2 regions of the Mesorhizobium sp. P2_E9 genome follow, and region 2 is predicted to be linked to the other one. Evidence: riboswitches for the same ligand, from Rfam matches in the RefSeq annotation. Region 2 holds a riboswitch; the other holds the start of a gene.

Region 1 (4,910 bases), on a different contig from region 2:
CGGCAAAGAATGTCATTTAAGTGACACACGACAATGGTGGTGTGCACGCACCGGGCGACTCGGCGCTCTGTCGAACTGTTGAAAACGGCCACGTTGCGGGCCGTCTCTTCTGGAGTGACCAGATCTCGATGGAACTCACTCTCATAGCCGCCTCGCTTTCGACTGCTCTTATCCTGTCAAACGCTGCCAGCATCCTGCTCGCCGCTTCACAGCTGAAACGGCGCACCACGATCGCACGGCCAGCCGGCAAATCGCCGCCGGTGTCGATTATCGTACCGTCGCGCGGTGTCGAGCCGTTCACGCAGGAGACGCTGGAGCGCGCCTTCTCGCTCGACTGGCCGCGCTACGAGTTGATCTTCTGTGTCGCCCATGCCGACGATCCGGTGGTCAGGCTGATCCGTGCCGCCATCGGCCGCTTTCCAAAAGTGCCCGCCCGGCTGTTGATCGGTGACGACCGCGTCAGTTCCAATCCCAAGCTCAACAATTGCGTCAAGGGCTGGGAAGCCGCGCGGCACAACTGGGTCGTCCTGGCCGACTCCAACGTGCTGATGCCGAGGGACTACATCCAGCATCTGATGGCGGCGTGGCGGACGGATACCGGCCTTGTCTGCTCGACGCCGATCGGTTCGCGGCCGGATGGCTTCTGGGCCGAGGTCGAATGCGCCTTCCTCAACACGCTGCAGGCCCGCTGGCAGTATGCCGGCGAGGCGCTTGGCCTCGGCTTTGCCCAGGGCAAGAGCATGCTGTGGAACAAGCCGATGCTGGATGCCAATGGCGGCATCCGCGCTCTGGCCGCCGAAATCGCCGAGGACGCCGCCGCGACCAAGCTGGTGAACAGCCTTGGCCTGCGCGTCAATCTCGTCGCGGCACCCTTCGAGCAGCCGCTCGGCCGGCGCAGGCTTGGCGAGATCTGGTCGCGCCAGGCCCGCTGGGCGCGTCTGCGCCGCGTCACCTTCCCGTTGTTCTTCGCGCCCGAAATCCTGACCGGCGCGGTGGTGCCGCTGCTGCTTGCACTGGTTGCGGCGGCAAGTGCCGGCTTCAGCCTGCCGCTTACGGCCATCGCCGTGCTGGCGGCCTTCTACCTTCCGGAATGCGCCCTGGCCTGGTCCAAGGGCTGGCACCTGTCGCCGCGAACAGTCGCGGCGATGATTGCGCGGGACTTGATGCTTCCAGCGATGTGGGCACGCGGCTGGCTCGGCGGCGCCGTCGACTGGCGCGGCAACGCCATGATCATCGGTACCAAGGCCGCCGAACTGGAAGAGACGCCGTCGCGCGCCTGATCCCGCCGAGGCTCGCTATTTCGTGGCCTTCAGCGCCTGGGCAATGTCTTCCAGAAGATCGTCGGTATCCTCCAGACCGACCGACAGCCTGAGCGTGCCAGGTCCGATGCCGAGTTCGGCGCGGGCCTCGTCGCTCAAATTCTTATGCGTCGTCGTTGCCGGATGGGTGATCAGGCTCTTGGCATCGCCGAGATTGTTCGAGATCAGCACGATGTCGAGCGCGTTCTGCAGGGCGAAGGCCGCCTGCTTGCCGCCCTTGACGTCGAGGCAGATCAGCGTCGAGCCGCCCGACATCTGCTTCTTGACGATATCGGCCTGCGGGTGGTCGGCGCGGCCGGGATAGATGATGCGGGCGATCTGCGGCTGTTCGGCGAGGAAGTCGGCGATCTTGCCGGCGCTTTCCGTCTGCTGGCGCACGCGCAGCGGCAGCGTCTCCAGGCCCTTCAGCAGCGTCCAGGCATTGAACGGCGACAGGCTGGGGCCGGTGTGGCGGAAATAGTCGTGCAAATTCTCGTCGATCCACTTCTTGTCCGACAGGATGACGCCGCCGAGACAACGGCCCTGGCCGTCGATGTGTTTGGTCGCCGAATAGACGACGATGTGGGCACCGAGCTGCAGCGGCTTCTGCTGCAGCGGCGTGGCGAAGACATTGTCGACGACAAGCCGTGCGCCGATCGAGTTGGCAAGCGAAGCGACGGCGGCGATATCGACCACTTCCAGCGTCGGGTTGGTCGGGCTTTCCAGGAAGAACAGCTTGGTGTTCGGCCTCACCGCCTTTTCCCAGTTGGCGATGTCGGTGCCGTCGACCAGCGTCGCCTCGATGCCGTAGCGGGGCGCCAGCGTCTCGACCACCCAGCGGCAGGAGCCGAACAGCGCGCGCGCCGCCACGATATGATCGCCGGCCTTGACGCTGCACAGCATGGCCGCCGTCACCGCGGCCATGCCGGATGCCGTGGCGCGCGCGTCCTCGGCGCCTTCGAGCGCGCACATGCGCTTTTCGAACATGTCGACGGTCGGGTTGGCGTAGCGCGAATAGATGAAGCCCGGCTCCTCGCCCTTGAAACGGGCTTCGGCAGCCTGCGCCGTTTCATAGACATAGCCCTGGGTCAGGTACATCGCCTCGGAGGTCTCGCCGAATTGGGAACGCAGGGTTCCGCCGTGCACGAGGGCTGTCTGAGGCTTCCAGTTGCGCTTCTTGCTGCTCATTGCTTTTGTTTCCAGACACAAAAAAACCGGCCGCGAAAGTCGCAACCGGTCCATACGGCCTTGCGGCCAACGGTCCTTTAGCGACTTGTTTAACGTGGCTGCAAGCCGACCGGCCAAATCACCACGGGATAACGACCCTTTAGACCCGCGCCGCGCTTGCGTCAATTGCCGGCTTCATTAAGAGGTTTGTACCAGCGGCCTAGGAGTAACGCCCTTGCGGCAAACAGGCATTCTTCCCGATCAGGACATTTCGGCGCTGTTCCAGTCCGGTGCGCTGAAGTCGGCGCGCGCGCTCGATACCGACCAGATCCAGCCGGCCAGCCTCGATCTCAGGCTCGGCGACAAGGCCTGGCGGGTGCGCGCCTCCTTCCTGCCCGGCCCCAACCACAAGGTTTCGGAAAAGCTCGACCGGCTGAAGCTGCACGAGATCAACCTGGCCGAAGGCGCGGTGCTGGAAACCGGCTGCGTCTACATCGTGCCGCTTCTCGAAAGCCTGGCATTGCCGGCCGAGATTTCGGCCTCCGCCAATCCGAAGAGCTCGACCGGACGGCTCGACATCTTCACCCGTGTCATGACCGACCGCGGCCACGAGTTCGACAAGATCGCCGCCGGCTACAACGGTCCGCTCTACCTGGAAGTCAGCCCGCGCACCTTCCCGATCGTCGTGCGCACCGGCTCGCGCCTGTCGCAGATCCGCTTCCGCACCGGCAATGCGCTGCTCTCGGAAGCCGAACTGCATGAACTGCACCGCGCCGAAATGCTGGTCGCCACCGAGCCGCCGAATATTTCCGGCGGCGGCATCGCGCTGTCGATCGACCTCAATGGCGACAGCGATGGTCTGGTCGGCTATCGCGGCAAGCATCACACCGGGCTCGTCGATGTCGACAAGCGCGCGGCCCAGGAGGTCGTCGATTTCTGGGAGCCGATCCACAAGAGCGGCGCTGGCGAACTGGTGCTCGATCCCGATGAATTCTACATCCTCGTCAGCCAGGAAGCGGTGCATGTGCCGCCGCTCTATGCCGCCGAGATGACGCCCTTCGACCCGTTGGTCGGCGAATTCCGCGTCCACTATGCCGGCTTCTTCGATCCGGGTTTCGGCCATTCGGCGTCCGGCGGCACCGGCAGCCGGGCGGTGCTCGAAGTGCGCAGCCACGAAGTGCCGTTCATCCTCGACCATGGCCAGATCGTCGGCCGGTTGGTCTACGAGCATATGCTGAAGCGGCCGCAGGCGCTCTACGGCACCGATCTCGGCTCCAACTACCAGGCCCAGGGCCTGAAGCTCTCCAAGCATTTTCGCGCCGCGCGCTGAGCCCCGATTACCGCCAGGCAAAATACTTGCCTGGGCTGGCGCATCATGCTTGGCTGGCTTGTCGGTCGCCGGGATGCGGCGCTCAAGGGGAACAAGAAAATGCAGATTTCAAGATGGATCCTGTCGGCGGCAGGCGCTGCCATGTTGGCGGTTGCCGCCGGCTCTCTGTCGGCGCAAGCTGCCGAGAAATTGAAAATCGGCACCGAGGGCGCCTATCCGCCGTTCAACACCATCACCTCTGACGGCAAGGTCGTCGGCTTCGATATCGACATCGCGAATGCGCTGTGCGCGCAGATGAAGGTCGAGTGCGAAATCGTCACCCAGGACTGGGATGGCATCATCCCCGCCCTGCAAGCCAAGAAGTTCGACGCCATCATCGCCTCGATGAGCATCACCGAAGAGCGCAAGAAGCAGGTCGCCTTCACCAACAAATACTACACCACGCCGCTCGCTTTGGTGGCGCCGAAGGACAGCGATCTGACCTCGACCGACCCGGCGGCGCTCGCCGGCAAGACGGTCGGCGCCCAGGCTTCGACCACTCAAGCCGACTATGCCCAGAACACCTATGGCAAGGCGGGCGCCGAGGCGAAGCTCTACCCAACCCAGGAAGAGGCGATCACCGACCTGACCAACGGCCGGCTTGATGCCGTGATCTCGGACAAATTCGTGCTGGTGGACTGGCTGAAGAAGGCAAGCGAGGGCTGCTGCAAGCTGGTCGGCGACGTCAAGGGCACCGAGACGCAGGCCGGCATCGCCGTGCGCCTGGAAGACACAGAACTTCGCGACAAGCTCAATGCGGCCATCGACGCGATCGTCGCCGACGGCACCTACAAGAAGATCCAGGCCAAGTATTTCGACTTCGATATTTATTGAGACGTTGAAGCTGCCGGTCGCGTCTTCCCTTCTCCCACAAGGGTGTTTGGACCGGAGACATCGCGAACAGGTGTGCGAGGACATCGCGAACAGTTTTGCATTCTATCGAGCCAGGGTATTGAGGTCGATGGTTTCTATTTTCTGATGTCTGAACCATGCGTCGAATAGGCCGTCCGTTGCGGTCGGCCTGAAGGCGACGGACTTTCCCGCGAAGGCCCTGCACAAGCGCATTGAGCGTCCAA
Region 2 (4,910 bases):
TTTTTGTACGTGAGCACCGGAAGCGCAGGCGTCAGCCATTTGCAGGCCGGCCTCACCTGAATATCAGCTCCCTTTGGGATGCTCGACCGCCTGACGGCCAAAGTCGGGCGTATCGATATCCTGGCCGGCCTCGATGATCGAGCGGCGAACCGCGCGGGTGCGGGTGAACAGGTCGAACAGCTTGTCGCCGTCGCCCCAGCGGATCGCGCGCTGCAGGAACGCCAGATCTTCCGAGAACCGCGCCAGCATTTCGAGGATGGCGTCCTTGTTGTGCAGGCACACATCCCGCCACATCGTCGGATCCGAGGCGGCCAGACGCGTGAAGTCGCGAAAACCGGAGGCGGAATATTTGATCACTTCCGTCTTGGTCACCGATTCCAGGTCGTCGGCGGTGCCGACGATGTTGTAGGCAATGATGTGCGGCAGATGCGAGACGATGGCCAGCGTCATGTCATGATGCTGCGGGTCCATCGTGTCGATGTTGGCGCCGCAGCGGCGCCAGAATTCCGACAGCTTCTCTAGTGCATCCGGATCGGTGCCCGGCACCGGCGTGAAGATGCACCAGCGATTGTCGAACAGGTCGGCGAAACCGGCATCAGGGCCGGATTTTTCCGTGCCCGCCAGCGGATGGCCGGGAATGAAATGCACGCCGTCAGGCACATGCGGCTGCATCTGCGCGATGACGGAGGCCTTGGTCGAGCCGACATCGGTGAGGATCGCGCCCTTCTTCAACGCCGGCGCGATCTCCTGCGCCACCGCGCCAGACGAGCCGACCGGCACCGAGACGATGACCAGATCGGCATCACGCACCGCTTCCTTCGCATCTGTCGTGTAGCTGTCGCCCAGCCCAAGTTCCTCCGCCCGCGCCAGCGTCGCGGCGCTGCGGGTCGAGATGGCGACATGGTCGGCGAGGCCCTCGCGGCGGATGACGCGGGCCAGCGACGAGCCGATCAGGCCGATGCCGACCAGTGCGATCTTTTCAAACATCGGTGAGGTCATGGCGCTCTAGCTTTTCAGGAATGTCGTGAGCGCGGCGACAACGCCGCGATTGGCCTCTTCGGTACCGACGGTCATGCGCAACGCGTTGGGGAAGCCGTAGCCGGAAACGCGCCGCAATATATAGCCGCGCGCGGTCAGGTAATCGTCAGCCGCCGCCGCCGAATGCTTCTGGTCGTCGGGAAAATGAATGAGCAGAAAATTGCCGACGCTGGGCGTCACCCGCAGCCCGAGCCCGGTCATCTCCTGGCTCAGCCAGGTGAGCCAGGTCTCGTTATGCGCCACGCTGCGCTCGACATGGGCGCGGTCGCGGATCGCCGCGATGCCAGCCTCGATCGCCGTCGCATTGACATTGAAGGGACCGCGCACGCGGTTGATGGCGTCGACGATATGCATCGGGCCATACATCCAGCCGATCCGCGCGCCACCCAGGCCGATCTTGGAGAAGGTTCGGGTCATGACCACGTTCTCGGCGCCGCCGACCAGTTCGATGCCAGCTTCATAATCATTGCGGCGGACATATTCGGCATAGGCCGCGTCGAGCACCAAAAGCACATTGCGGGGCAGGCCGGCATGCAGGCGGCGCACCTCCTGGAACGGCACATAGGTGCCGGTCGGATTGTTGGGATTGGCCAGGAACACGATTTTCGTACGCGGCGTGACGGCGGCCAGCATCACATCGATGTCGGCGCGCTCGTCGGTCTCCTTGACCGCGATCGGCGCAGCACCTGCGGACTGGACGTAGATCTTGTAGACCATGAAGGCATGTTCGGTGAAAATCGCTTCGTCACCGGGCGCGAGATAGGTTTGTGCCAAAAGGCCGAGAATCTCGTCGGAACCGTTGGAACATATGATGTTCTGCGCGTTGAGGCCGTGCACCTCGGCGATCGCCTCGCGCAGCCGTTTGGCGGTGCCGTCGGGATAGATGTCGAGTCTGGCGGCAACCTCGCGCGCGGCTTCGATCGCCTTCGGTGACGGCCCGAGCGGGTTCTCGTTCGACGACAGCTTGTAGACCTTGGCGACACCGGCCGGTGCGGCGCTCTTGCCGGGCACATAGGCGTCGATGTCCATGATGCCCGCGCGCGGGGTTGGACGTGCCTGATCCAATGTCTTGTTCATTTTTTGCAAAATCCGTCGAAAATGCCTCCATCCGGAGGCCGCAGCGGAAATACAAGTCATGGCCCGCAATGTCGAGAGGCGGCAGTGGTGCCAGCAGTTGGCCTGGCAACCGGCCCAGACAGCCGCCATTGACGACAGGGCGGGCGAGTTCTAGAAGGGCAGCGACAGTTCCGTGGTGATTTGGCCGGTCGGCTTGCAGCCACGTTAAACAATTCGCTAAAGGGCCGTTTGCGTGACGTAACCGGCTTTGCGAATGGCAATGCCGGTTTTTTATTGTCCGCGGCCGGCCGGACGGACGCATCGGCGGCGATTTTTCGCCTGATATGATGCAGCAAGTGAGACGAGAATGGCCGCTCTGCGCGCAGGAAAGACCAACAACGAGGCCGACCAGCCGTCGAGCCCGGTGTTGCGCTTCGGGTCCGACAAGCCGCTCAAGCTCGACGCCGGCACGCTTTTGTCGCCGTTCCAGATCGCCTACCAGACCTATGGCACGCTGAACGATGCCCGCTCCAATGCCATCCTCGTCTGCCATGCGCTGACCGGCGATCAGCATGTCGCCAACACCAATCCGGTGACCGGCAAGCCGGGCTGGTGGGAAGTGCTGATCGGCCCCGGCAAGATCATCGACACCAACCGTTTTTTCGTCATCTGCTCCAACGTCATCGGCGGCTGCCTTGGCTCCACCGGCCCGGCCTCGACCAATCCGGCCACCGGCAAACCCTACGGGCTCGACCTGCCGGTCATCACCATTCGCGATATGGTGCGCGCGCAGCAGATGCTGATCGACCATTTCGGCATCGAGAAACTGTTCTGCGTGCTCGGCGGCTCGATGGGCGGCATGCAAGTGCTGGAATGGGCGTCGTGCTATCCCGAGCGCGTCTTCTCGGCACTGCCGATCGCCACCGGCGCCCGCCATTCCTCCCAGAACATCGCCTTCCACGAGGTCGGCCGGCAAGCCGTCATGGCCGACCCGGACTGGCATGGCGGGAAATATTTCGAGCACGGCCAGCGCCCGGAAAAGGGCCTGGCGGTGGCGCGCATGGCCGCCCACATCACCTACCTTTCGGAAGCCGCCCTGCACCGCAAATTCGGCCGCAATTTGCAGGATCGCGACCACCTGACTTTCGGCTTCGATGCCGACTTCCAGATCGAAAGCTATCTGCGCCACCAAGGCATGACCTTCGTCGACCGTTTCGACGCCAACTCCTACCTCTACATGACGCGGTCGATGGACTATTTCGACCTTGCCGCCGACCATGGCGGCCGGCTGGCGGACGCCTTTGCCGGCACCAAGACCCGCTTCTGCCTGGTATCGTTCACATCGGATTGGCTGTTTCCAACCGAGGAGAGCCGTTCCATCGTGCACGCGCTTAACGCCGCCGGCGCATCCGTATCCTTCGTCGAGATCGAGACCGATCGCGGCCACGACGCCTTCCTGCTCGACGAGCCGGAACTGTTTGCCGCCATCAACGGCTTCATCGGCTCGGCGGCCCGGGCGAGAGGGCTCACATCATGAGCGTCAACGGCAGCCAGCGCGTCGACCTCGAGGTCGTTGCCAACCTCATCCCGCCGCAGTCCCGCGTGCTCGACGTCGGTTCGGGCGACGGCTCATTGCTTGAATTGCTGCAGGATACCAAGCAGGTCGACGGCCGCGGGCTTGAGCTGTCGCAGCGCGGCGTCAATGAATGCGTGGCGCGCGGCCTCTCGGTCATCCAGGGCGACGCCGACAAGGATCTCGAATTCTATCCCGACAAGGGTTTTGACTTCGTCGTCCTGTCGCAGACCTTGCAGGCGACCCGCAACCCGAAGCTGGTGCTCGACGAACTGCTCAGGATCGGCGACCGGGCGATCGTGTCCTTCCCCAATTTCGGCCATTGGCGGGTGCGTCTGTCGCTGTTCGTCAAAGGCCGTATGCCGGTGACCCAGGACCTGCCCTATTCCTGGTACGACACGCCCAACATCCATTTCTGCACCATCCGCGACTTCGTCAATCTGTGCGAGGAGCTCGGTGCGACGGTGGAAAAAGCGACCGCGCTCGACGCAGCCGGCCAGAAGATCGGCTTGTCGATGCCCTGGTGGTTCTGGAATTTCTTCGGCCAGCAGGCGGTGTTCTTGCTGAAGCGATAGGGCACGGCACGTCTAGCCAAGCACATCCGTAGCCTTGTGCGGATGCTCGACGCCGTCAACGATGATGACGTCGGAGTCCGAATTATCGGTGCGCAGTGGAAGGATCGCCCGGTAGGCTGGCGAATTGTACCAGCTGTGCACCTGATGCCGGTCGGAAAATTCGATGATGATGAGGTTGCCCGGCCAATCGTTCTCGATCACCTCCACGTCGCCGCCATGGACCAGGAAACGGCCGCCGAAAGGTTCCAGCGTGGCATCGATCTTGTGCAGATACTCGACGATCTGCGGGCCTATTGTGACTTGGCGCATATGGGCAACGGCGTAAGCGGTCATGACGGTACTCCCTTGTCGATCGAGGCCGATTTGCCGGCCTCATGACTGCAGATTGCCAAAGGAAGTGACGGACTTCGATTACGCCTGAGGTAATAGGAGCGATATCGACGCTGCGACCGAATCAGTCCTCGATCGCGCGGAACTGCATCCCTTCCGACCTGCTAACGTGTTGCTATTGGGGCGCGAAATCTCAAATTCGACGTTTCAGGCCGGTCGCATTTCGCATCGTGGGATGACATACGAAGATGTTCTTTGTAGCGTCGCGCCGAACGTAAAGCTTTGGGCGGGGCATGGAACGCAAATCCCAGACCTATTCAATCGTAGTCGAAATGGAA

Evidence for each region. A riboswitch is a leader RNA that binds a small molecule or an ion and turns the genes downstream of it on or off. The one in region 2 is predicted to bind S-adenosylmethionine.
Region 1: linked by a shared signal. The riboswitch ahead of AC1D05_RS13535 (O-succinylhomoserine sulfhydrylase) and the one ahead of metX (homoserine O-acetyltransferase MetX) in region 2 are both predicted to bind S-adenosylmethionine.

Annotation. Positions count from the first base shown of each region.
Region 1 is NZ_JBFUET010000006.1:338,028-342,937, forward strand. Features, by position in the region: gene AC1D05_RS13530 (ceramide glucosyltransferase) at 129-1,280, shown strand; gene AC1D05_RS13535 (O-succinylhomoserine sulfhydrylase) at 1,296-2,486, opposite strand; SAM riboswitch at 2,544-2,621, opposite strand; gene AC1D05_RS13540 (2'-deoxycytidine 5'-triphosphate deaminase) at 2,701-3,795, shown strand; gene AC1D05_RS13545 (ABC transporter substrate-binding protein) at 3,895-4,668, shown strand; partial or broken gene AC1D05_RS13550 (IS481 family transposase) at 4,771-4,910, opposite strand, start outside.
Region 2 is NZ_JBFUET010000005.1:146,773-151,682, forward strand. Features, by position in the region: gene AC1D05_RS10965 (prephenate/arogenate dehydrogenase family protein) at 64-999, opposite strand; gene hisC (histidinol-phosphate transaminase) at 1,006-2,115, opposite strand; SAM riboswitch at 2,278-2,355, shown strand; gene metX (homoserine O-acetyltransferase MetX) at 2,462-3,631, shown strand; gene metW (methionine biosynthesis protein MetW) at 3,628-4,242, shown strand; gene AC1D05_RS10985 (DUF1330 domain-containing protein) at 4,255-4,575, opposite strand.